3 regions of the Nostoc sp. CALU 1950 genome follow, and region 2 is predicted to be linked to each of the others. Evidence: riboswitches for the same ligand, from Rfam matches in the RefSeq annotation. Region 2 holds a riboswitch; each other region holds the start of a gene.
The links. A riboswitch is a leader RNA that binds a small molecule or an ion and turns the genes downstream of it on or off. The one in region 2 is predicted to bind cyclic di-AMP.
Positions count from the first base shown of each region.

Region 1: it holds a riboswitch for cyclic di-AMP, as region 2 does, so the genes downstream of both, ABF638_RS35175 (universal stress protein) here and ABF638_RS05410 (glycosyltransferase) in region 2, are expected to answer to the same signal.
Region 3: it holds a riboswitch for cyclic di-AMP, as region 2 does, so the genes downstream of both, ntrB (nitrate ABC transporter permease) here and ABF638_RS05410 (glycosyltransferase) in region 2, are expected to answer to the same signal.

Region 1 is NZ_JBDNJQ010000237.1:1,104-4,821, forward strand. It holds gene ABF638_RS35170 (ArsB/NhaD family transporter) at 1-992, opposite strand, end outside; gene ABF638_RS35175 (universal stress protein) at 1,107-1,727, opposite strand; cyclic di-AMP (ydaO/yuaA leader) riboswitch at 1,889-2,111, opposite strand; gene ABF638_RS35180 (ABC transporter ATP-binding protein) at 2,129-2,965, opposite strand; gene ABF638_RS35185 (ABC transporter substrate-binding protein) at 3,120-3,718, opposite strand, start outside.
Region 2 is NZ_JBDNJQ010000011.1:9,086-27,778, reverse strand. It holds gene ABF638_RS05445 (amino acid adenylation domain-containing protein) at 1-3,112, opposite strand, end outside; gene ABF638_RS05440 (MbtH family protein) at 3,950-4,171, opposite strand; gene ABF638_RS05435 (VOC family protein) at 4,239-4,958, opposite strand; gene ABF638_RS05430 (DUF3102 domain-containing protein) at 5,685-6,662, shown strand; gene ABF638_RS05425 (amino acid ABC transporter substrate-binding protein) at 6,738-7,643, opposite strand; gene argC (N-acetyl-gamma-glutamyl-phosphate reductase) at 7,976-8,965, shown strand; gene ABF638_RS05415 (DUF1350 family protein) at 9,184-10,182, opposite strand; cyclic di-AMP (ydaO/yuaA leader) riboswitch at 10,689-10,887, shown strand; gene ABF638_RS05410 (glycosyltransferase) at 11,048-12,319, shown strand; gene ABF638_RS05405 (TonB-dependent receptor) at 12,430-16,314, opposite strand; gene ABF638_RS05400 (hypothetical protein) at 16,311-17,852, opposite strand; gene ABF638_RS05395 (hypothetical protein) at 18,019-18,570, opposite strand; gene ABF638_RS05390 (beta strand repeat-containing protein) at 18,692-18,693, opposite strand, start outside.
Region 3 is NZ_JBDNJQ010000237.1:5,037-8,754, reverse strand. It holds gene ABF638_RS35195 (sensor histidine kinase) at 138-1,328, opposite strand; cyclic di-AMP (ydaO/yuaA leader) riboswitch at 1,767-1,988, shown strand; gene ntrB (nitrate ABC transporter permease) at 2,086-2,937, shown strand; gene ABF638_RS35185 (ABC transporter substrate-binding protein) at 3,090-3,718, shown strand, end outside.

The DNA of each region.
Region 1 (3,718 bases), on a different contig from region 2:
ATTCCCACAAAAAATAATAAAAATAGAGAACCCAGGATAATATTTTTTCCTAAAATTACTGCCAATATTCCTGATAAACCACTGATTACACCTGTTTTTTCTAGTCCTCCAATTAGCACAAAAATACTCATAAAAAATATCAATGTACTCCAGTCTACATCCCGCAAAATGTTGTTAACTGAATCGATTTTGCTATGGTGAGATAAAAGCAAAGCTAAAGCTGCTCCTAACAAAGCTGCGGCAGCAGGTGAAATCGGAACTGGTAGAGATTCTCCGATGACAAAAAATAGCAGGACGAAAAATACAATAACTGCACCGAAGCTTAAAGCACGTGGATGATTTATTTGTGGGTGTGGCAGTTCTTCAAGATTATCTAACTGTGTATTCCAAATTTTACGGAATAAAAATGGCAGTGTTGCAATCACTATGACAATGGCAATCACTCCTCCTAAACTCAATTTCAATAAATAATCTGTAAAGCTGATATTCACAGCATCACCGACAATAAATGTAGCAGGATCACCAACTAAAGTTAGCAGTCCGGCACTATTAGCAACAAACACCATTAAAATCAACAATGGGACAAAATTTATCCCAATTTCCTCCGCCATTGGTGGAATTAAAGGTGCTAGCAACATTACTGTTGTGGCATTTGGTAAGACTGCACAAATAGGTGTCACAATAGCGACAATACCAAGTAATAGACGTTTGCCTTGTCCTTTAGCTAGGAGTACTATTTGAGTAGCTAAATAATCAAATATCTTGGTAGGCTCAAAAGCCCGTACTAACACCATAACTCCAAAGAATAAACCGAGTGTTCCATGACTTTTGCCGATGTAACCAACAGCTTCTTGTAAAGTCATGACGTTACTAAAAACTAACAATAATGCTCCCAGTAATGCTGCAATAGTGAGATGTACCCATTCCGTCATTACTAAAACAATGACGCTTATAAACGTAATCACACTAAGGATTGCTTGCCAGTTTTCCACACCCTAACCTCTCGAAGTTTACTTGGTTGAATAGTAGCGAAAAAAGCCACCTATTTATAGGTGACTTATCTGTGATTAAAATTGGATAAAAATTACTGAAATTTGAAATATCGATTATTCATCAATACAACTGGGAATACCCAAAACGGCGCAGGGAAAATTAGAGCCTAGTGCCTCAATCATCGGATGATTCGCGGAGTTGCAACCTAAAAACAGAATATCGGCATTTTCTGATTCAACAACTTTGGCAAGTTCTGTAGAAATGCAGCCAAAGCGCAAATGAGATTTGAAGCAACCCTGCCATTCTTCAGCTAGACTTCGAGCTTGCCAGAGAATTATATCTGCTTGTTGTAGGGGAGTTACTACTGTCTGCAATTTGGGTTGAGTTAATACCAGTGTGACAGACTTTGATACTTCACTAACTTGACATTCCAATGAAGGCTGTTGTTGTGGAAAGCTCAAGATATTTGGATACTGGCTGCTTTGATTATCTTCTAATACATAAACAGCTTGAACTGTAACTTCTGCATTGGTGGCTAAACGGGTTTGATGGGCAATCCAAAAGGCAATATCTAATGCCGTATGACTTTTGGGAGATCCATCATAAGCAACAATTAAATTAACTGCTTTTGAGCTTTGAGGTTTGTTATAAAAAGGTTTCTTTGGTTCTGGCAGCAGTACCATTTGTTCAATTAAGTCATCTCGACCTGTGGCACTTTGTAGACGTGCTAACATTGGCTTGATTTGCACAGCTTTACTTCTCCCAATGAAATGAATTAGCAATGAGAAGCAGGGGGACAAATTTTGGATTTTGGATTTTAGATTGAGTAACGATAACCAAAATCTCAATTCAGTCAAGGAAACCCCAATAATAACTGTATTACAGCCAAAGTCTTGGGGGTTCCTTCCATTGCCTACGGAGTTAGCTGACGGGCTAAGACTGGAAGGTGTCTCTCTCTTAGGAGTGCTGTTAGCGCAAGCGGGGCGTTTAGCCCGTGGTGAGTCCTGAGTGAAAACTTCTGACTCTTAAATTGCCGCTCTCTGCAAGATTAGCCCCAAACATTGGTTCCTCCGTTCCAAATCCAGCTTTCATGAATTTGAATTAGGCTACCCACTAAAAAAAATGATAATCTAATTTACTCGTCTTGGGCAAAATATCGATCAAGGAAATTTAGGGCGTGGTTGCGGAGTTCAAAATATTCTTTTGAGTTTCGCATGGCGGCGCGATCGCGTGGATGCTCAAAAGGAACTTCTAAAATCTCCCCGATATTAGCAGCTGGGCCATTGGTCATCAAGACGATGCGATCGGACATATAAATTGCTTCGTCTACATCGTGGGTAATCATCATCACTGCTTGACGATTATTTTCCCAAATATCCAATACCTGCCGCTGCAATTTGCCACGAGTTAGCGCATCTAGTGCCCCAAAAGGTTCATCCATCAGCAACATTTTAGGACGAATTGCTAAAGCTCTGGCAATACCTACTCGTTGTTTCATACCTCCAGAGATTTCATCAGGATATTTGTCAGCCGCCGCCGTCAAGTTTACCATTGCCAAGTGCTGATTTACAATGCTAATTTTCTCAGCCCGATTAGCATTTTTTAGCACTTCATCCACAGCTAAACGGATATTTTCTCGTACTGTTAACCAAGGTAACAGCGAATAGTTCTGAAATACCATCATCCGCTCGGCTCCTGGCTGACGAATTTCTTTTCCATCTAGCCGGACTGAGCCGGAAGTTGCTTTTTCTAAACCAGCTACTATCTTGAGTAGAGTTGATTTTCCACAACCTGAGTGACCAATTACAGAAATATATTCATCTTCACCAATTGTCAGATTAACTCCATCTAAAACGACAAAGTTCTCTTGATCAGGTGTCGGATAAGACTTGACTAAATTTTCAATTTCTAAAAATCCAGTGCGGGGAAGAACTTCGGTCTGGGTATTAATAGGTAATGAGGTATATTCCATTATCAAATGCTCCCGAAATAATCTAGTCATCAAACAACTTTGGATTTTAGATTTGCAATTTTAGATTATCTTTCGCCCACAACAAGCAAGGCGTGAATCGAAGAACTACAATCCAAAATCTAAAATTGCCACAGCCAATATTTGAACTTGGAATTTAAGACATGAAAAAGCTAGTGGGAGCATTAGCCCTGATCGCAAAACTATTTAGATAACCCACCGGATCGCTGGGATCGAAGGCTTTCTTATCTATAAATACTTCTGGTGGTTCGACCTTGTAATCATCCTTGGGACATTCAATGCCCATTTCAGATGCTATCTCCCGATATAAATCTGTTCTCCAGCCATCTTCGGCTAGTTTTTCGGCATTTTTGGGAAATTCCTTAATTTGTCCCCATCGGGCTGCTTGTGTCATTAACCAGATACTTCTGGATCTCCACAAGAATGTCGAGTGTTCTCCTGGCTGCTTGGGAAGGTTGTCAGGAATATCGAAGAAAATCGTGGTGTCATCGGCTTGGATGGTGCGGTCTTTGCCGTCAAAGCCGCCGTAATTATAGTTGCCCAGAATTCCGGGACTTGTAAATTTGGCAATTGGAGCATCTTGATTTTTGGGTTTAGCACCTGTAAAGGAACGGTCTGTAAGTAGTTCGGCTACTTCTTGGCGGTTTTCTACTTTGCTGCAATACTGACAGGCTTCAATCATCGCCTTGACTAAAGAACGATAGGTTTTGGGATATTTTTCGATGAAAGATTGCA
Region 2 (18,693 bases):
TATCTCGCTCTGGTTGCACTGCTTCTACCAGTTGATCAAAGGGCAAATCTTGGTGTGTGTAAGCCCCTAAAGCTACGTTTTTTACCCGCGTCAGCAACTCATCAAAAGTCGGGTTGCCGCTCATATCTGTACGTAGTACTAAGGTATTGACAAAAAAGCCAATTAACCGTTTAATTTCATCACGATTACGGTTGGCGACGGGTGTTCCGACAGCAATATCATCTTGTCCGGTATAACGATAGAGGAAAGTCTGAAATGTTGCCAGTAGCAACATGAATACAGTTACACCTTCTTGACGAGCGATCGCTTTGAGTTGGTCTAGCAGAGTTTTGGGCAACTCAATAGATTGTTGAGCGCCATGTGAGGTTTGCACCGCCGGTCTTGGTCGGTCAGTAGGTAGTTTTAATGCTGCTGGTATACCCTCAAGTTGTTGCTTCCAATAAGAGAGTTGGGTTTGCAGAACTTCCCCTTCTAACCATTGTCGCTGCCAGTGTGCAAAGTCTTTGTATTGAATAGAAATTTCCGCTAAAGGTGAAGCACTTCTGGTTAAGAATGCTTGGTAAAGTAATGCAATCTCTTGTAAAAAGACTTCAGTAGACCAGCCATCAGAGATGATGTGGTGCATCTCCAGCAAAAGAATATTCTCTTGCTCTGCTAGGCGCAAAAGTTTAGCACGTAATAATGGCCCGTGCGTTAGGTCAAAAGGTCGTTGACTTTCTTGAGTCAATAATTTTTGAACTGCAACATTGCTCTGTAATTCTATATTTATTACTGATAAAGATAATTTTAGGGAAGAAGCAATAATTTGTACTGGCTGTCCGTTGACTGTTGTAAATGTGGTTCTTAAAGTCTCATGTCGCCGGATAATCTCATTCAGACTTTGTTCTAGTAAAACAATGTCAAGCTGACCTTTGAGATTAACAGCTAAGGAAATATTGTAAGCTGGGTTGCCTGGTTCTAATCGGTCGAGGAACCATAGTCGCTGCTGGGCAAAAGATAGAGGATATACATCAGCTGGCTGAACTTGGCTAAGAGACTTTGAGGGGATGAAAGCTGCTGCTGTCATTTGAGCCAATATTTTGGTGATGAGCGATCGCGTACTCATCCCTTCAAAAAAGTCTGCTACGGATACTTCTACCTCTAAATCAACCTCAATCCTATTTTTCAACTCAAATACTTTTAAAGAATCAAGTCCCAGTGTGTTTAATGGTTCTTCAGTATTAATATCATCTATTGCAATTGAAAGTACTCCCGCCAAAAGTTCAATTAAATAAGATTCTAGAATCGGTTGACACTCCCTTGGGGAAAGCGCCAAAAGTTCAGAACGCTGTAATTGAGTTTCCTTTCTGGCAATATCACTAATCTTGAGAATGTCACTTTCAACTACATTCAGTTCACCATTTTCAAACTGAATGCGAGTTGCACGACGTTGAATCTTACCGCTAGAAGTTTTAGAAATACTACCCGGTTTAATTAAAACTACGCCATAAACTTGTACTTCATGTTCCTCGGTAATTGCTTGCCGAATTGCATTAACCACTTCTGCAAAATTTGGCTTGGCGCGAAACTCTAATTCTTGTACAACTACAAGCCTTTCTTCGTTGTTAACCTCTACTGTAAATGCTGCATTAGCACCGGAACGTAAGGATGAATGACTGCGTTCTACGGTTAATTCGATATCTTGCGGGTAAAGATTGCGACCGCGAATAATAATTAAATCTTTTGCTCTACCTGTAATGAAAAGCTCACCATTGTCCAAAAAGCCTAAGTCACCAGTCCGTAAAAACGGCCCCTCTTTTGTGTCTTTCAGATAGGCATGGAATGTTTGCTCTGTTTCTTCTTCCCGATTCCAGTAACCCTTACCAACACTCAGTCCAGATACCCAGATTTCGCCAACTTCATCTGATGAACAGCGAGTTAATATTTCAGGATTAACAATGACAATCTGCTGTTGAGGAATAGTTTCACCACAACTGACAAAGCTTTGAATATCTTGACTCTGGGCGGTTGCTTCAACTATTTGGTTCTCTGAAAGTGCAGATTTCTCTACAGTTTTTACTTGGGCTAAGGCTGTTTTGATCCCACCAGAAACTATTAAAGTTGCTTCCGCCATACCGTAACAGGGGTAGAATGCTTCCGGACGAAAGCCACACTCTGCAAAAGTGGTTGCAAATAGCTCAAGAGTATCTCGCCGGACTGGTTCAGCACCGTTAAACGCAACACTCCAACTACTCAAGTCAAGAGTTTCTTTTTGTTCTTGAGTAATCCTTTGAACACATAGTTCATAGGCAAAGTTGGGGCCACCACTCGTTGTACCTTTGTAGCGAGAAATTGCTTGCAACCAGCGGTAAGGTCTTTGCAGAAAAGATGCTGGCGACATTAAGATGCAAGGAAAAGCACCATATAAAGGTTGCAAAATCCCACCAATCAACCCCATATCATGGTAAGCAGGTAGCCAGGATACAAACTTGCTGCTGGGTGAATGTTCCATCATTTGGTAGGTTACAGCGGCATTGTGCAGCAGGTTGCCATGACTGAGCATGACTCCCTTTGGTGTGCCTGTAGAACCCGATGTGTATTGCAGAAAGGCTAAGGTATCCCCATTAATTGCTGGTTGTTGCCAAGAATCTTCTATACCCTGGGCGATGTTGTCAGTTGTCAGCCAGTGAAAATTTCCCTGTTTTGTTTGTGGTGTGAGTATTGATTGTAATGTGGGGAGCATTGCTGTTGTGGTGAGAGCAACACTGGCCTGTGCATCTATGCTAATAGCTTGTATTCTGGGCGTTTTACGTTGATTGCGAGGCGGATAAGCTGGAACTGCCACTACCCCAGCATATAGACAACCAAAAAATGCTATTAGGTAATCCAGTCCAGGAGGATACAGTAATATGGCACGTTCTCCACTCAAACCAAGAGCTTGGAGTTGAGCTGCTACAGCCCGACTGCGGCGATCCAATTCATGGTAAGTCAGTGTTAATTCCTGAGTCTCTCCATCTTCAAGGAAAGTAAAGGCTTGTGTGTGCGGCATGTTGCAGCTGCGATCGCGCAGAATATCAACGATAGTCGCACACTGAGAGGGAATTTGTTGAAAGTTATTGAGAATTTGGGTCATTATTACGCCTTGGTTGATCAGATGCAGGCAAACAATAGTGGCAAAATTAATATCACACTCACTCTTGGCTGAACAAGGGTTTGAGTCAGTTGTTGTAGGTATCTTAGTTTAAAAACCCACTTACCAAACCTTAAACAAACATACCTCTTTCTTGCTCACGGTGGTGTTTTTACAGAATTATCTAATTCTATTGGGAAAAATCTTGAACAGACCTGAATGCTGCTCTAGGTAAGACAGGGCGAAATCAGTAAGTCAGCCATGCAAGCTTTGATATTGCCATTTATTTTCATTTAGACTTTCTTACATTACTAGGAATTGTGGCATTTGGCAATCCTGTAATTAATAGCGAATAATTATCAATATTTGAAAGATGTGTCATTTTAGACTATTGTCAAAATATTCTATGACTTTTGATAGATGTCAACACCTGGAAACAGCCTGCGGCTTTCAACGAAGAGGCAGGAGGCAGGGAAGCAGGGGAAATTACCCCATGCTCCTGCTGTGGAATTAATGATCAATTATTTCCTCGACTTCTTCCGTTTTTTTCTTTTCTCCTCCTTAAATTACTTGACGAATACCCTTATGAGTTATGGTTTCGCCTTTATGAGCACGTTGTAGAAATTCCTCGCGGACGCTTTATGGAGTTGATGGTGCTGTCAAAGGGTAGAGCGCAGACGTCGCAATATCTATATCATGCAAAATTTGCATGTTCAGCCAATGTTTCATGAAAAACTCCACGCCCAATGCCCAAAGGCGGCAATTCCTCTCCACCCACAAGCTGTGTATACACCGTAGCCACCCACAAGGAGATAGAGTTTCCTGCCGACTTTCAATGAATTATGTTTGTTGTATGGCTTTTTCCATACTTTTGCGAAGGCTAAGAGGACGCATATCAGTCCACACTTGTTTGATGTATTCTAAGCATTCCTGTTTTAAACCACTTTTGCCAACTCCTCGCCAACCATAGGGAATTTCTCGGTATTCGGGCCAAATAGAATATTGTTCTTCTTCGTTGATTACAACTTGATAAATTGTGGTATCTTCTTCATTCTGACTCATGATTTTCTCCTAGTAAACAATTCAAAATTCAACAAATACACCTTTCTTGACTGAAAAAGCAGCGATGCTAAAATTTTAAAACTAGAGGAATGCCGATCGCTCGCGCATCTAATATATTCCTCTGCATATAATTATCAAAGTTCAACTGTAGACATGGGGAAGTTCCCTGCTCAACTTGCACTACTCCATTCTCTACTAGGAGTGCCAGAGGTTGAGTTAGAGGGTAAGTATGAGTAACAGTTACCTCTATTCCTGTCATTTTTCTCAGTCCTAGTGGATGAGACACAAACTGTTTTTGGAAGTTAGGAAAGTTTTTTAATAAAGTTGGTAAGGCGATCGCATCAGGAATGACAAAGCATAAAGGTTCAGTTTGGGTGACTAAATTATCACTGGAAAAACTTAATAATAGTTCTGTCTTTTGGGGTTGCAATCGCCGAAATTCCTCCTCAAACGAGGATGTGGCGCGAGACTGCTGGTGCAGAGCAATCCCAAATGGAGAGATTTGTGTTTGTTGCCAATGCGATCGCCCTAAAAGGTCTAGACCTGTGCGGACAGCATAGATTTCAGCGGCGACTTCATCCTCAACCCAAATGAACTCTAGATAAAAGTTCTCAAAAAAGAGAATCTGTGAGGCTGTACCTCGTTCCATCTGCTGTACAGCAGGACTGGCAAACATCAACCCTGCTTGCTCAAAGAACTCAACTTTAGGTGCATCCTCAACACAAATAAAAATGTGGTCAACTTCTAGCAAGGAATTATTTGTCGAAATTAGTAACTGAGTCTTCATGTAAAAATTCGCACCCTTGATATAAAAACACACAAATTCAATAATTCAGTTCAAACTCTGTCTACACAAGGTATTGTGATGATTTTTCTGATACACCTAAATCTGAATTTGCTGTTGAACTGGATAAGCGGCAGATGACTTTAGTAATCTTTGCTACCAGAAAACAGTACAATGTGCCAACTTAAATTTGTGTCTGAATCAATAAGAATGGTAATTTTTATTGATTCAGGCAAGCCTCCTGATAATGCAAAAACTATGCCAGCATTTTTACTAAATATTGAAATAATTAGTAATTATTCTCAGTTAACAAGTAAATGGGATTTTTTGTCAAGTCTTTAGTTGTTAGTTGTCAGCATGGGTATCTTGCTCCGGTTCCCTTCCTTTTGCAGGTTAAATCTTACCAGCTACCAGACACTCAGCTTTTGTGTGATATCAAGTCCGGTTAATCACTTATGATTACCGCATTTGTGCAAAAATCGGAAAAGCCTCTTTCCCCCTGCTCCCAGCCCCCAGCAAGAACTGCGTTCTAAATGAAAAGTCTTTAGCCGGACACAATATAAGTCTAATTTCCAGATTTTCCTGCTTTTAAAATAAAATGAATAAGATAGTGTACTTAGTGCAGGAAGTCTAGCTACAACTGAGTGAGATTATGCTCACAATTTTGTGTATGTTCTATCTGTAATCCAAAATAGCTGAGTTCTTCGCCAATGGATGTGGAAATTCACAATGGTAAAATCAAATCACAAGGATACAAAAGATACAATTATTACTCGTTTTGATTACGAACTTCTCACTCCAGAGCAGCGGACATTAGTTGAACAGCGGACAACAGAAATCCGAGAGCAGCTACGGCGGACTGCCCAAGACATTTGGGAGATTGGGCAACGATTGGCAGAAGTGCGTTCTAAACTGAAGCATGGGCAGTTTGATACTTGGTTGAAAGCAGAATTTGGTTGGAGCCGTCGAACAGCATACAACTTTATTAATGTGTATGAAACCTTTGGCAACCGTGCAAATCTTTCACAAATTGACATTGCTACCTCCGCTTTGTATCTACTTGCTGCACCCTCCACACCTCAAAAACTGCGGGAGCAGTATCTAGAAGAAGCGAAAACTGGTAGGCGCATCACTCACAAAGATTTAGTCCAAACTATTAAACATCAGCAACAAGAAAAAACTGATTCGACAACTACATTAGAAGAGGGAGTCAAGCCAGAAAATATTGTCATCTTACCAAAATCCATCCAAAAAGAGAATTATCCATCCCCAATTATTGAGGTTCCTGTCACTTATGTAGAGACATCACCTGAAGCTACTGTTAAGAGCCAATTTCGTTGGTGGCGTTTAGGACAGCAGCACCGATTATTTCATGGTGATACAGCTTCACCAGAGTTTTTTGCTAAAATCCCTCCAGTCACTTTAGCTGTTGCTGTGACTTCAGATGATTGGGATCATGATTGGCTGATTGAAGAAGCGGCAACATTGATCATTCTGCAACCTTCTGGCTTGCAAGCAAACACCCTTGAGCAGTTAGTTACCATGTTTTCGCAGCCAGGAGACTTAGTAGTATTTCCCTGGCTGCCTCAAGAAGATATGATCGCGATCGCTCATAATTTACAGCGACGAGTAATTGCTGGAGATCCATCACTGCAATTGTGCTATCGGGCAATTGTCGGATCAGGATTGAGTGCGGAAGAAGTTTGAAAATGGGGAATGGGGGATTATACCAGAATCTGGTACAAATAGTTAGCTAGATGATTTTGTGGGAAAACCATTATTTCACAGATCGCTTTTAGGAATTTCCTCACGAAATTCTATAACCAATTGCATAGTTTCCACTACCAAATCACGTAAATCCCGATTGAGCGCTACAGCGCCTTGAGACCCAAACCAACGGTCAAAAATAGTGACATATTTCTGATTACCATTGACAAATCCTTGCATGAACTTGACCAGAGAATAGTTGACTGTATCCAAGAATTTCGAGTTATTTTCTGGCACCATGCAAGCGATACCTTCTTGTGAATAGGGGCGAGGGGGTACGATCGCAAAAGCATCTGGATTTTTTTGCTGTTGCAGCCATCCCTCTAAAAGAATGCTATCGGACGAGAAACCATCAATAGTACCTTCTTGCAAAGCTGTGTATCCCTCTGCCCTAGTTTTAAAATACACCAATTTAGCTTGGGGTTGCACACGAGCGATCGCCTGCTCATTTGTGGTTCCTGCCAGCACACCAATTCGCTTACCAATAAGGGATTCAGAGGAACCTAGATTACTTCCTTTCTTAACTAATAATTGGGTTCCAGTCACACCGTAGCTAACAGAAAAGTCTACTTTTTTATCTCGCTTCCAGGTAAAACTACTAGCATCACACACAATATCAACTTGTTGATTAACTATTTTAGTAATCCGCTCAGAAGGGCTAAGACCAACTAGTTGCAGTTTAATTTTTTTATCTAAGTCTTTTTCTAATTTCTCTTTAATCAGAGTCAGCATATCTACAGAATAGCCATTTAACTTTCCTTGACTATCCACATAGGCAAAAGGTAGCGCATCTCTACTAGTACCAGCTGTTAATACCCCTGTTCTAGCTACTTTTTCCATCACAGTCTCAGCAGCTACCATATTAGGTATGAGCGTCGCAAATATGAGACTTAAAATAGGAATAGCAATTTTTTCATACATAAGCTTTAAGAATAGGTCGTTTTTTCAAAAATCAAATCTGATTTATATATCAAGCATCGAGAAGGTATCACTATCGAGTACATAGTAAGGTTATCTAGTAACTATTCTTTACATTAGTGCTTTTTCATCACTCTGTAGGATTTACGCAAAACTACATGAGGTAGAGGCAATACCCTGCGAGTTCGCTGAAAGCATTCTCGTAAGAGTAGCTACTAAGCGAACATGGGAGAGGTTCTTTTCCTGCCTTCTTCTCGTTGATTTTTTCAAAAATATAATCGGATTGCTATAGCTGTTTTAAAATACTATTTACATCTAAGGGTGCTGAAGGCATGATTACTAAACCCAAGATTTTCATTGATGGCGAATCAGGAACCACAGGCTTACAAATTTACTCACGTCTCAACCAACGGGATGATATCGAGTTAGTTAGCATTGAGGAATCTAAACGTAAAGATGCATCTGAGCGAGCTAAACTAATCAATGCCGTCGATGTTGTTATTCTCTGCCTACCTGATGATGCAGCCCTTGAAGCTGTTAGCTTGGTAACTAGTACTACGGTTAAGATCCTTGATGCTAGTACTGCCCATCGCACAGCTAAGAACTGGGTATATGGTTTCCCTGAACTAAATCCAGGACAGCGAGAGAAAATCGCCAGCGCCCAGTTTGTGAGCAATCCTGGCTGTTATCCTACAGGATTCTTGGCTTGTATCCGTCCGTTGATTGCCAAGGGACTCCTGAACAGCAATTTTCCCATCACCGTTAATGCAGTGTCAGGTTACTCTGGCGGTGGGAAGAATCTCATCAAACAGTACCATACCTTCCACGAGCAACAAGCCGGAGCAGAGTCACTCTATCCCTATGGGATCTATGGGTTGCGGTTTGGGCATAAGCACGTCAAAGAAATGCATTATTACTCAGGGTTAGCATCACCGCCGCTGTTCGTACCGGCAGTAGGGGATTTTGAGCAGGGGATGCTGGTACAAGTGCCTTTGCCGCTGGGAACTTTGGATAATCCACCATCAGGTGAAGTTATTCATCAAGCGATCGCTAACTACTACCAAAGTGAAAAATTTGTGCAGGTTGCTCCATACCAAGATTCTACTCTGCTGCGAGACGGAATATTTTTGGATGCGATGTCTACGACGGGCTACGCCTACGCAATCAAAAACACCAATATTGTTCAGGTTTTTGTATTCGCCAATGACACTACCAAAGAAGTGTTGCTAGTTGCTCGTCTTGACAACCTGGGTAAGGGCGCATCAGGAGCCGCCGTCCAAAACCTAAACATCATGCTCGGTTTTCCAGAAGAGTTGGGATTATGAAAAAGGCATAGGGAGTGGGGAGTAATGAGTGCTGAATGCTGAGTCATGAGTGCTGAGTGGGAAATCTCACTTTTTTACTCAGAACTCGGAACTGGCTCAACGCCCCACTAACGAAACTGTTTTCCCAATGCCCAATGCCCAATGCCCAATGCCCAATGCCCAATGCCCAATGCCCCATGCCCCATGCCCCATGCCCCATGCCCCATGCCCCATGCCCATTATGTTGATTTTTCTTGCAGTTTCTCAAGCAACTGAATAACACTATGCTCAAATCCTCTATTTCGCTCTTGAACTGATTCAATCAACGGTTTATTAAAAAGATTAATGACATAGTTACCTAATTGAATACCTAGAGGTCTTAAATGTCCACCTGCAAAACTTTTCCGAAAATCTTGAGGTGGCTTTTGCAGAATATTAGTAAACCATTCACAGGTTGATTTAGCAATATTGTCTGACTTGAAACAGACTAAACCCATGATATTAAATAGCCCACTATCCTTGATTAAATTCTGGGTTTCTTCAACAGTTGGTTTCACACCCCAACCCAAATTATCGATGATATCCGCTAAAAATTGAGGACGAATTGCACTCCCTGTGTCAGCAATAGCAGGTGCTAATAGGATAGAAACCTGCCCTTTAATAAAGACACTATTAAATTTGATATCCTTATGCACATAAGTATAAATTAAGTTTTTAACTTCAGCAGTTTTTCGCGTTAGTTCCTCAAAGAGAATGTTAATGTCTGCAACGACACTTTTTATCTGTGACTCATCGGAAGTATGAGACAGCAGATTACGAATAAACTGTTCTCTATGTTGAGGATTTGGAGGTAGAGCAGTAAATCCTTCTAACAAAGAGATATATTTACAACCAAGGCTATGTCCAATCCAAGAAAAGTTCTTATCATCTAGATAGGCTTCATAATCATATCCTGCAACACTTGCCATTTTTACAAGCTCTGGCAGAATTTCATACTGCTCTCTCATGAGAAAACCAGCTTCTACATAATGATTAAAAGTAAAATTAAAAGGCAGAAGGATAATTGTATATCCCTGCTCGAATAAACATTGAAGCAAATAGCGATAGAAAAGCATGGGGCCAAAAGTACCAAAGAAAGCCCCAGCAATAAATTGAATTACTCCTTTAGGCTGTGGATGTAGAGCAACCCAACTGTGAGAAACAGGTTTAAATCTCAGTTTCAAATTTGTATTTACCATAACTTAGCAATGAGTACATCTCATTTTGGTAGGTGTATACTTAATCTCCAAACTGAAGTTGCTGCTTTTCGGATACTTTAAGAGGATGTTTGAAAAGTATCGTTATTAACTCAAATGCCTCGAAACCTAATTCCCTAACTCCTTCCCTATGGGGAAATTGGGGTTTTCAAGCCTCTATCCTGCAAAGAAAGAGGTTTCGAGTATATTTGTTGACTTTCCAAATATCTCTAACCAGATTTTTTTGCACTAAAACTCTCAAGACTATTTCATTCCCAAAAATTAAAGAAAATGTAGCAGTGAATATCAGTAAGTTTATTGTTGAGAGCATCTTAAAAACTCAAATTTTCCCCTATGCCTTGATTCTCCAACGCTAGGCACAACGCGCTTTGAAGTGATTCCCAGCACTCTTTTTTTGTTCACACTGTTGACATAGTTGATGATGACACGTTATAAACTGTGAAGAAAAATAAATCAGTCTGCCTAATCCACTATATTCCCTGAAAAATTTTGTGAGTAAGGTTAAACCGGAGCGGAGGAACCAAGTTTGGGGCGTATTTTGAAGAAAGTTAGAGTTAAGAGTGAGGAGTTAAAAGTTACTAAATAGATGACTCATAATTCATAACTCACAACTTATAACTTTTTCAAGAAGGACATCTCTCAGTCCTAGCCCGTCAGCTAACTTCGTCGGCATTGAGAAGAGACTGAACGAGAAGCATTCTTACAAGTAATGCCTTGTTCTCGTCAGTGTCCTTTGGCTGGTAACTTTGTGGTTCGTTGTGCCTGCCCTCGGCCTTGAGAGAGGATAACAATATCTTGATTTCTGGCGTCTGAGGTAGGATTATTTGCCTTGAGGTGAAAATCAGCTATGTTCCAGAATAAGAAACATCGCATTGCTCTAATTTCTGTCGATGGCGACCCGGCTGTTGAAATCGGTCAAGAAGAAGCTGGGGGTCAAAATGTCTATGTGCGTCAAGTAGGTTATGCCCTAGCCCAGCAAGGTTGGCAAGTGGATATGTTCACTCGTCGTAGTAGTCCTGACCAAGCTGCGATCGCTCAACATAGCCTGAATTGTCGTACTATTCGGTTAAACGCTGGCCCAGCTGAGTTTATTGGGCGAGATAACTTGTTTAACCATTTACCTGAATTTATCGAAGAATTCCAGCGATTTCAGCAACGCCAAGGGTTCCATTACTCCCTAATTCATACCAATTACTGGTTGTCTTCTTGGGTTGGCATGGAATTGAAAAAGCAACAACCGCTGATTCAGGTGCATACTTACCACTCTTTAGGAGCGGTTAAATACAGAAGTATTGGTGATGTTCCCGTAATTGCAGCCCAGCGACTAGCTATAGAAAAAGCCTGTCTAGAAACTGTAGACTGCGTGGTTGCGACCAGTCCACAAGAACAGAAACACATGCGGATACTCGTTTCCAGCAAAGGGAACATTGAAATGATTCCCTGTGGTACCGATACTGATAAATTTGGGGAAATTCCGCGGTCTGCTGCACGGGAAAAGTTGGGAATTGCACCAGATGCCAAAATGGTTCTCTATGTTGGTCGGTTTGACCGACGCAAAGGTATTGAAACTTTAGTACGAGCTATTGGCAAGTCGAGTTTAAGGGGTGAGGCTAACCTCCAACTAGTGATTGGGGGTGGTAGTCGTCCAGGTCAGAGTGATGGAATTGAACGCGATCGCATCGCCAGCATTGTCACTGAACTCGGATTAGAAGATTGTACAACCTTTACCGGTCGCCTAGATGAAACTGTCCTTCCCTTCTACTACGCTGCTGCTGATGTCTGCGTAGTGCCCAGTCACTACGAACCTTTTGGTTTAGTTGCCATTGAGGCGATGGCGAGTAAAACTCCAGTCGTAGCTAGTAATGTCGGTGGGTTGCAGTTTACTGTTGTACCAGAGGTCACAGGTTTACTAGCGCCCGCCAAAGATGAAGTGGCTTTTGCTGCTGCCATAGACCGCATTCTGATCAACCCAGCTTGGCGAGACCAGTTAGGTGAAGCAGCAAGGCAACGGACAGAAATTGCTTTTAGTTGGTATAGTGTGGCATTCCGACTGACTCAGCTATACAGTCGTTTGCTGGCTCCAACTACACCCAATAACCGACCCCGGATTGCAGCTTAATTTTTACAGTTTTGAGCGCGGTAATATCGTCAAAGTAATTTGACCGCGCCCAAACAGTCAAACACAAACTACTCTTCTTACTGCTGCGCTATCCGCCAGTCACACAGAATTCAATTCTGAATTCTGGCTCCTGACTCCTGAATTCTATTTTTTAATTTCTCTACCAGAGTTTGCACCGTAGATTCTGGTTGCTGACGTGCTACAGGTTTTTGCTGTCCGAAACCATCAAACAATTCGTCAAGCTTGACCGTGAAGCCCAAATACGCCCCACCTGCGGAACGTGTCCCAGAAAAATCTCGGTCATCGACTTTACCAAAAACATATCCAGCAGAAAGGCGTAGATTAGGAGTAAGGTAGTAGCCTGTTTCTACCACAAAGCCTGTTTCGCTGTAGTTAGATTGACCAATCCAGCGAGCCTCACCAACTAAATCCCAGCTATATCCCAAACGATAAGTAGCTCGCAATTGTCCCAGATTCACCATACTTGTACCAACTAAATCGTTGGCTAAATAAGAAGTACTGTTACGCAAAGCATATTTACCGTAGAATTCCCATTGCCAGTTAGGGGCATAAATAGCTTCTAAAGCAAAGGTATGGTCTTGGGAACCCGTACCACTACCTAACAAAATAGTTTCAGGAATAATTGTCGGATTTTGGCGATATTCATAACGCAACAAGGCATTAAATTTATCGCTATTGGGGTCGCGGTAGGCTAAACCCAGCTTCAAATTAGCGGTATCTCCCAATCCTGAAAGCTTCTGATTGGAAGAGTTTGCTTGTTGATAACGTACCAGAGCCGTCAGAGCCGGAGAAATTTTACCTGTGGCACCTGCGGTAATTACTGTATTACTACCACCAGAAGAGGAACGATGCTCGTAACGAGCGCTGGCTTGAAACTGGGGATTATCACTGTACTCCAACCCAACGCTGTAACTATCGCCACCCTCAAATCCGATCGCAGATGCTGCTTGACCAAAGGCGTAGGGTTGGGCATATTGTTGACCCGCCGCAGTTCGTCCGAAGAAGTTGCCAAATACGTGTTCGTAAGCTAAATTCAGCCGCAATCCCGAAGCAATAGTCCAACGGTTATTTAGACCAATTGCACCTTGGGTAGTCAGTTCATTTGCACCACCCAAAATTGAGTAACGACCAGTCAAGGTGGTATCAGTACCGAGTTTGTGTTCACCATTGACACTTAAGCTGGTGATAGAATTACCCGAAAATTGACCGCCAGTGTAAAACTGTTGAGCCAAACTGACACTGACACCAGGAAGTGCTGCCCAATTCAACCCTAAAATAGTACGGTCTGGGTAAACAGTATCTTTTTGAGAAGATAAGCTGAGTTCATTTTGGGCTTGGAAAGTCAGGTTTTTCGCAATGGGAACTGTAAAACGCGATCGCAATTGATTAGAATTACTATTCAGAGCGCTGTCGGGGATACGGTCTTCCCGATTACGATGAATCCAATCCAGATCCAGAATAGCTTTACCTAAGCGTTGTTGAATCCCAGCGGAAATCGTCGTCAGTGAATTATCAACTTTGCTCCCAGGTATGGACTCATAACGGGGTGCAAACAGTTCTTCAAAGGTGTCTAGGGGTTGGGGAGCAATCCCAAAATTGTCTTCGTGGTCGTATTGCACCCTGACGTTAGTACTTGAAGTTAGTTTAGCTGTAACCTGCGCCCCATAACGGGTTTGTCCCGGTACAAAGCTGATAGTGGCATTATTGGCAAAACCCGTATCAGCAAAGCGATAATAGGCACGACCTTGAATCCCATTGGCAATTTCTCCCTCAGCTTCCAAGCGGTAGGCATCACCACTAACTTTTCCCACAACATCAGAATCATTAGTGGAATGGGCATATTCTGCGATTAACTTGCCTTTGTCACCCAAAGCAATCAGCGCATCTGCACCGTAGAGTTGAAAATCACGCACTCCATGATTTTCTTGAACATAAGTTGCTCCTATCCAACTTTCCTGGTTAAGTTTGCGGGAAAGATTATATTGCAAACGACCAGCATAGATATTGCCGTCAGAGTTTTGGTCGTCATATTGATAGCTAACAATAATCCGACGTACCAACACTTGTCCAGTTTGATCAATATCGGTGCGAAGAATCGGTTCGCGGAATATTAATGTACCGCGATCGTAGTCGATTTCATAGTCTGGGCCTCGGTTAAGCTGTTTCCGTTCTAATACAGTCCCAGGACGATTGAGTTCTTCTAACTCGATAAAGACATTTTCGCTACCTGGTTGTAGTAGTCTGCGAGAGAGGAAGTAATAACCACTAGTACCATCGGGAGCAATGGTATCTCTTTGAAACCCTTCTAAGTTGTTGCCATAGAAACCTGTAATTTGTAGGTTTCCTAAGTTGTAGTTAGCTTTAAAACCGTGGAGTTGACGAGTGATAGAAGTAAATTGCTGCGATCGCCGCGCAAATTCTTCTGTGTTGTAGTCACCCCACATGCCATAATCTGGATCAGAGCCGGGGATACGAGCTGAACGCTCGAAACGCAGAAATACACTGTCAATAGAAGGCGCAACTACATCAACTTTCGAGCTATCGCCGTAAACAGGATAATTTTGCTCACTAAATTGGTAAGTTCTAAACAGGCGATTATCGCAGTTACAATCTTCATTCAGGCTACGAGAACTGTTGTATGCACCTGTAAATAACCATTCCCCGATCGCACCAGTGGCAAATATCGCGGAATTGAAATCTAATTGCGTTCTGTTGTCTTTATCTGGAGGGAGGAAATCACGGAAACTACCGTAATAATTTGTACCTCTAGCGCCTAAACGTAAATCTATGACCCCTGTCACCAAACTCGGACGTAGTGACGTTTCAAATTGCAGTTGAGTAAAGGCTTCTAAATCATTAGCGATCGCGCGAATTGTCACAGTTTGCGCTTTTAGCTGCGATCGCAACATCGCTGTAAATTGCCCAGCTTTCGCCTCCACTTGAAATCCCGGTTCATCGGGTTTGAAGTCTTTCCCAACCAACTCCCCAGCAGTAGGGATCAAAGTGACAACGGCATCACGGTTAGAGCGATTACCACTTGCATCGATGAGTTGACCCCGAATTGTCGCCGTAGAACGTCCATCTGCTGGGATACGGGACTCAACTGTTTCTACAGTTAGTTTTTGTGGCGCTCCCCGGACTGCGACTTGCACTGTTACAGGGGGTTCTGTTCCGCCGACAACTTGTGCAGAGATGGTGTTTGCACCTTCTTTTAACGAGACACCATACCATGTCTGCGTTACCAAGTTAGTAGTGGCATCAGTTTCCGTCCGTCCCACTAAAGAAGGGTCTACCAACGCCCCATTTACCCGCAATTCTACTTGACTACCAGCGGGGAACTGTACAATTACCGTGCTAGCTTGGACATCTACAACACTTTCAGCTGTTGGAGTCAAAATTTTGATTGCTGTAGAGATAGGGATAGTGGGGGACACGGGAAGATTTTCATTCACCCCTTCCGTTGTCTCCGTGTCCTCTACTCCTGCTATTTTGCGTAAGCCTCTAGGCAAATCAACAGAAGTTGCTGGTTGAAATGGTTGTATTTCTGTTGGAGAAGTTTCAAGCTGTGTCTCAGTGTCTTTGCGTGCTGCTATTTTACGTAAGCGTCTGAGCAAATCAACAGAAGTTGCTGGTTGAAATGGTTGTATTTCCGTTTCACTTGGCTGGATATCTGGAATTGAAGTATCAGTAACTGGTGCTGAAGAAGTTGAGGGAAGTTCCAGGGGTGAAAGTTGCTTGTCAGAACTTCCCAAAAGATGGGGAGAATTCAAAGCCTCTCCCCTTTTAGAACTTGAAAAGTCAGGATCTTCTACACCCTTATTTGCTTGCGAAGGAGAATCGGGGAACAGTAGATTTTCACTAGTGATTTCAGCTTTGGCGATCGCAGGATATAAAACAAGGCTGAGAGCCATTACTGGCATCGCCCCGATCAATCTCAGGTTAAATGTAGTTGTACAGTGCAGTCTGAGTTTCATTTCTTCACTGACTCCTGAAATGTGGGGGTGACAGCGAAGTTCATACGTACCAAGCCACCAGGTTCTAAATGCACCAAGCGAGATTGGCTATTGCGTTCGCGGAATTTTTCGTTACGAGCTAGGGCGTAACCGGGTACACTGCTGAGGTCTAATACACCTGTGTGGTATCCAGGTAAAGCATTAGCTAAGGAGAACAAACCATTCGGATCTGTAGTGATGCGGTTCCCGTCCTCCAGAAAAATCACCGCATTTGGTATTCCTGGCTCACCACGCTGTTGTTCACCATCAAAGTTTTTATCAACAAACACCCGACCGATAATCGTGCCACAATCAGAAACGATTCCTGGACGAATTTTCAACTGGTGGGTTGCTGGGCCATCCTTGGTGCTAAAACTGTTATCAGCTCGTTGGCCATTAACGATCGCACTATTACGACCATTCCCACGCAGTGAATCAGCTGTGAGTTGAGCAGCGTAGGCAATATTCAGAACTTTCTCTGTGGGAATCGTTACATCTGTGCGGAATGTCACTGTGTTTCCATTGCGTTCTGAGGTGATAGTGACTGGTTGACCGTCCAATTCTCCCCGCACAGATTTCGGCAAGAAATTGAATCCTAAAGGTAGGTTGTCGGTGACAAATATATTATTCAAACCAGCATCAGCGAGATTTTTCACCGACACGCGGTAGATTACCGTATCTCCAGGTTCAGCAGCAGCGCGATCGCCTGTTTTGATAATCTGTAACTGATTGGCTTGACACAAATTTGTGGTGAATTCAAAGGCTAATAAATCCAGTCCCACTGTTTCTGCATTGGGAACTAGAACAACTGTTTGCTCTACCCTGGTTTCGCCTGTGAGACTAATTGGTTGACCATCTAGAGAAGTAGCGACATATCGGACGACACCATTACCTTGTGTACCACTACTACCAAGGATTTCAATCTTGACCCGCCGCTGTTTATAGATAGAATTTGGTGGTGGATTAACTACAAAAATGTAGGTTCTACCTGGATCAGTTTGACCCTTATTCGGATCGAGTAAAAAATTGTAGACACCCGCAGGGTTATTCGTAACGAAGTAAGGGTTACTATTCTCGGTATTTGGCGATTTACCACCAGGTACATTGTTATTAGGAATATCTGGTAACTCTGTTCGAGTCAAAGAAACCAAATTGCCCAATTCTGTCCCCGTTGGATCACTAGAGTTAGGTTCGTATACCCCAACTGAAAAACCTGTATAGTCAGGTAAAATTGTGCCAGCACAACCTAAAATCCGCCCTAATGGGTCAACTAATGGGCTAGGACTAACATTGATCTGACTAGAACTGCCTTGATATTGATAATTACTGCCAGAATCTGTATAAGTATAAGTAGCTTGATTTATTAATGGCAAAGACGCAACCAGATTGTTAGTCTGTTGCGCGATCGCTGGTATAGGTATAGTAGTATGCAAAAAACTTCCCAGAAGAAGAGTAGCTGTTAACCGTCGCCACCAGCTACTGCTAGAAGTAATTTGCTTTTGGTTTTGAGGACGGCTCACTGAACATCTCTCCTCTGGGATACCAAGTTTCTTGTTAAGAAAAACACTTATTTATAGAAATCCAAAATTATTAAAAGTCCACCGCTACATTAATCCGATTTGATTTGTTAAATGTCGCGTCAGGGTTGTCCTTAGTAGAAAAAACCAAGGAAGATCCCAATTTCAATCAACGCACTTGGGTTTGATAAGTCGCCTTGACTGTCGTTTTTGCTGGAACTGACGGAACCTGTAAACGGATGTGGGTGTAAGCAATGGCCGGTGCTGGTTTAGTTTCCACTTTGCCGTCAGGAAGAATAACTTTAACAGTGGGATTTTCTCCAAAGCTGCGCCCACCATCAATGCTGTAAGTAATTTTTCCATTATTAGCCACATTTGCAGATTTCAGTACGTATAGCATTCCCTTCGGAATAGGTTGATTCAGAGTCAAATTCTTCACTACGCGATCGCTCTTATTTTCGCTACTCAAGGTATATCGCAACACATCTCCCGGTCGTACCACAGCTTGACCTTTTAAAGGTTCCCATTTTTGGCTTTGTTTACCCTGCTGATCTTGCGCCACCACTTGCTTTTCTGCTTCTAAGCGCAATTGAATTTGCCCTTGAGTTTTGATATTCTGAGCAATGGCACTTTCTGAATGCCACCCCGGAATTTGGCTGATAAATGGAACTGTAGCAATCAGTGCGATCGCTCCTAAACCTGCAAGAGAAACACGCCTCATATAAATAACCTCAAAAAACTTCCAGAATGTTGATTATTGACTTATCTTTCCCTGCTTGTACTCAAAAATAGTCACTCCCCTCTTTGCAAGCAAAGAGAGGGTAGGAATGAGGTCAAACGAATT
Region 3 (3,718 bases), on a different contig from region 2:
TCTTAACCGAACAGTATTGGTTTGTAAAGCCCCGGCGATTAGAAATCGCGGCTATACAGACAAAACCCTTGATTTTGTATTAGTCCACGGAGGTGGACAATGCTAGTGTAGTCGTGATTTCCAATTGCCCAATACTTTTAAAATTCCATTTCCAAGGGAAAAATAACAGTGAAAGTAGAACCAACGCCTACCTGCGAGGCTAGGTTAATTTGACCTTGCAATAATTTTACCAACCGCGATACGATCGCTAACCCCAACCCAGTACTATCGGGAAGATAGGGGCGATCGCTAGCACTTACACGAAAATAGGGTTCAAATATTTGGTCTTGGTTTTCTGGTGCAATACCAATTCCTGTATCAGAAACGGCGATCGCCCATCTCTGGTTCTCCAACACCTGACACATTATAATTACAGTCCCCGACTCTGTATAACGAATCGCATTACTAATAAGATTTGTGATAATCTGTTGCAGTTGGAAAGAATCTGCCATTACCTTTTCGGGAGCGCGATCGCAATCCACCACAATTTGTAAATTTTTTCCCGCAGCTAAAGGTTCTAACATTTCACACACATTACCAATTAATTCACTTACATCCGTAGGCGCTAATTGGATTTTTATCTGCCCCGCTTCATAGCGCGAAAGTTCTAGTACATCATTAATCAGATGAAGTAACTGTCTACCATTGCGTAGTACTCGCTCAATATGTTCTAAATTGGTAAAGTTGTCTTTTATATCAGTCTTGCGTCGTTGTTGGCGTAAAAACAGATCCGAGTAGCCAATAATGGAAGTGAGGGGATGTTTTAATTCGTGGGCTAATTGGGAAAGATACTCTTGATTAGCGCTAATTAATCGCGTGAGTTCCTCATTATGGAGCGTTAGTGATGCTTGCAACCGGTGTAATTCCCGCAAGCGTTGCTCAACATAACTCTTGAAACATTGAGCGATCGCTTCATCTACAATCGCATCAATCAAACGCATGGAACGAATTATCTCTGATGGGGTTCCCTTCAATAAATCTGCTTGTATAGCATCAAATATTACTGTTCGCAGCAGATGATATTCTCTGGCAATTTCTGCTGGATCAAAGCCTTGTTCGGCTCGAATCGCTCCATGCTGAAAACTGGCAATAACCATTGACCGAATATCATTATCCTGAGATTTTGAAAGAACTGTCACCATTGCTTTCAAAAGATCAGGGACGTGATCCTTTACTGCTGTATAAGATAGTTCATCAGCACTTTCAATGCGTCTATCCTTACGAACCGCTGCAATCCATTTTTTGAGGATGGTATCCGTTTTTTCAGCCAGTACTTGACTAAAATCCATTATGTTAAATTCAGCTAGGAGATAGATGAGTAAACTTCCATATCCAAATAGTTTAGCGAGTGAAATGGCTGTTTACCAAAAAATCGATATGTTTCACCTACCAAAAGAAATAGATTTTACACATTTTTTCGTTGGTTAGATTAACTAACCGTAGATAAAATTTGTGCAGTATAATTTATATCTTGAAGTTCACAATAAAACTCTAGCAGTTAACAGGCTTGATACTTGACTTAATTAAATTGTTTCGCTTTCTGTGTAAGGAGTTCACTCACAACATAACCAAAATTAGAGATTTTCTTGATTACCGAAAAGCCAATGTATGTACTTAACTTCAGTATTAAAATAAACAACATTTATCATAAAACAGATGTAGTTACTAAAGTATTAATGTTATGTTCTACATATCGATGTTATAATTTCCATAATCTAGTATCTATTCGAGTAAGTCAGCCTAATCCAACGCATCACAGTGCGTGACGTTGGAGCGGAGGAACCAAATTGTGGGGCGAATCTTATAGAAAGTGAGGAGTTGAGAGTTAAAAGTGAAGAGTTTATAAATTCAACTCAGCACTCGGAACTCAGCACTCAGCACTCTTAAAAGAAGGGCATCTCTCAGCCCTAGCCCGTCAGCTAACTTCGTAGGCATTGAGAGGAGACTGAAGAGACGGCATTTTTATAATGTTCCAATCTCATCAGTGTCCAGGGCTGGTACTGCTCAGACTTTTTGTACCTGCACTTAAATCTGTTGAGGTCGTCAATGATATTTCAACTAAATTTAGCAGCGATCGCCGCGATCGCTGGGCAAGCTGTTTGGAAAAAGACCAAACCTGTAATCCTTAGAGATGTCTTCTTTTTACCAGTATTGGGCTTCTTGGGAATAATTGTGCTGTGGTGGATTATTGCACTTGCCAACCATCAATTGATGCCCACTCCACCAGAAGCGCTAATCGCTAATTTAGACTACATCTTAAATCCCTTCTACCAAAGAGGCCCAGGCAACTTAGGAATTGGTTGGTTGTTGATAGCAAGTCTGCGTCGGGTATTAATAGGCTTTTTGTTAGGTGCTGTAGTAGCGATTCCTTTGGGGTTTCTAATTGGAATGTCCAGACCGGCAATGCTAGCACTTAATCCGATAATTCAAATTTTTAAACCCGTATCGCCCCTAGCTTGGCTACCCATCGCCTTAGCAATTTTCAACTTAGCAGATCCTTCCGCCATTTTTGTCATCTTTATTACCTCCTTATGGCCGACAATTATTAATACCGCATTAGGAGTTTCTAGCGTTCCCAAAGATTATTTAGATGTGGCACGAGTGCTGGAAATGCCACGTTGGCGACGAATTACAAAAATCATTTGGCCTGCAAGTTTGCCGTATATTTTTACAGGTTTGCGAATTAGTTTAGGCATAGCTTGGCTAGTAATTGTTGCCGTGGAAATGCTTACAGGTGGTGTTGGTATCGGCTTTTTTGTCTGGGATGAATGGAGTCGTTTAAACCTGAGTTCAGTCTTTTTAGCTGTGTTGATAATTGGCTTAACTGGGTTAATCCTAGATTACGCCGTGGACAAAATCCAAGAATTAGTAACCCATCGCCCTAGAACTTCCAACTAACTAAAGGGAATTTTAGATTTTAAATTTTAGATTTTGGATTGAAGAATTGAAAATCCAAAATTTAATAATATCTGTTCGCGCAGCGTCTAATCAAACAAATCTAAAATCCAAAATCTAAAATCCAAAATTGATCCACCAATGGAGCTACAAAAATGGGTGATAATAACTGGACTCGACGAGATTTTATTAAAGGAATCGGAGTAACCACAACCGGAATAGCATTGTCCTCCTGTGGAATTTCAGGAGATAGATCAGCCAAAGGACTAACTGAAGAAGCCTTAGCTGTACAACCAGTAGTTAGATGGCAAGACCTAGAAAAATCTGATCTCACCATTGGTTACGTTCCCGTTAATGATTGTGCGCCATTTGCGATCGCCTGGAAAAAAGGTTTCTTCCGCAAATATGGTTTGAATGTCACACTTAACCGCGAAGCTAGTTGGGCTAATTCCCGCGATGGTTTAATTTTTGGTCGCCTGGATGCTTCGCCCATAGTATCTGGTGCAGTTACCAACGCCAGAATTGGTGCTGAAGGCGCACGCCAAGCCTCCTTGTGTGCAGCCATGACCATTCACAGCCACGGTAACGCCATGACAATGAACAAAGCCATGTGGGATTTTGGGCTACGCCCGTGGTACGAATATCAAGAACAATATGGCGATGGCGCTTTGGAAGCCTTTGGGCGCGATTTCCGGGGTTTCTTTGAGAAGCAGCCGTCAGAAAACAAAGTCTGGGCGGTAGTATTAAGTTCCGCGATTTACGAATACTTTATCCGTTACTTATC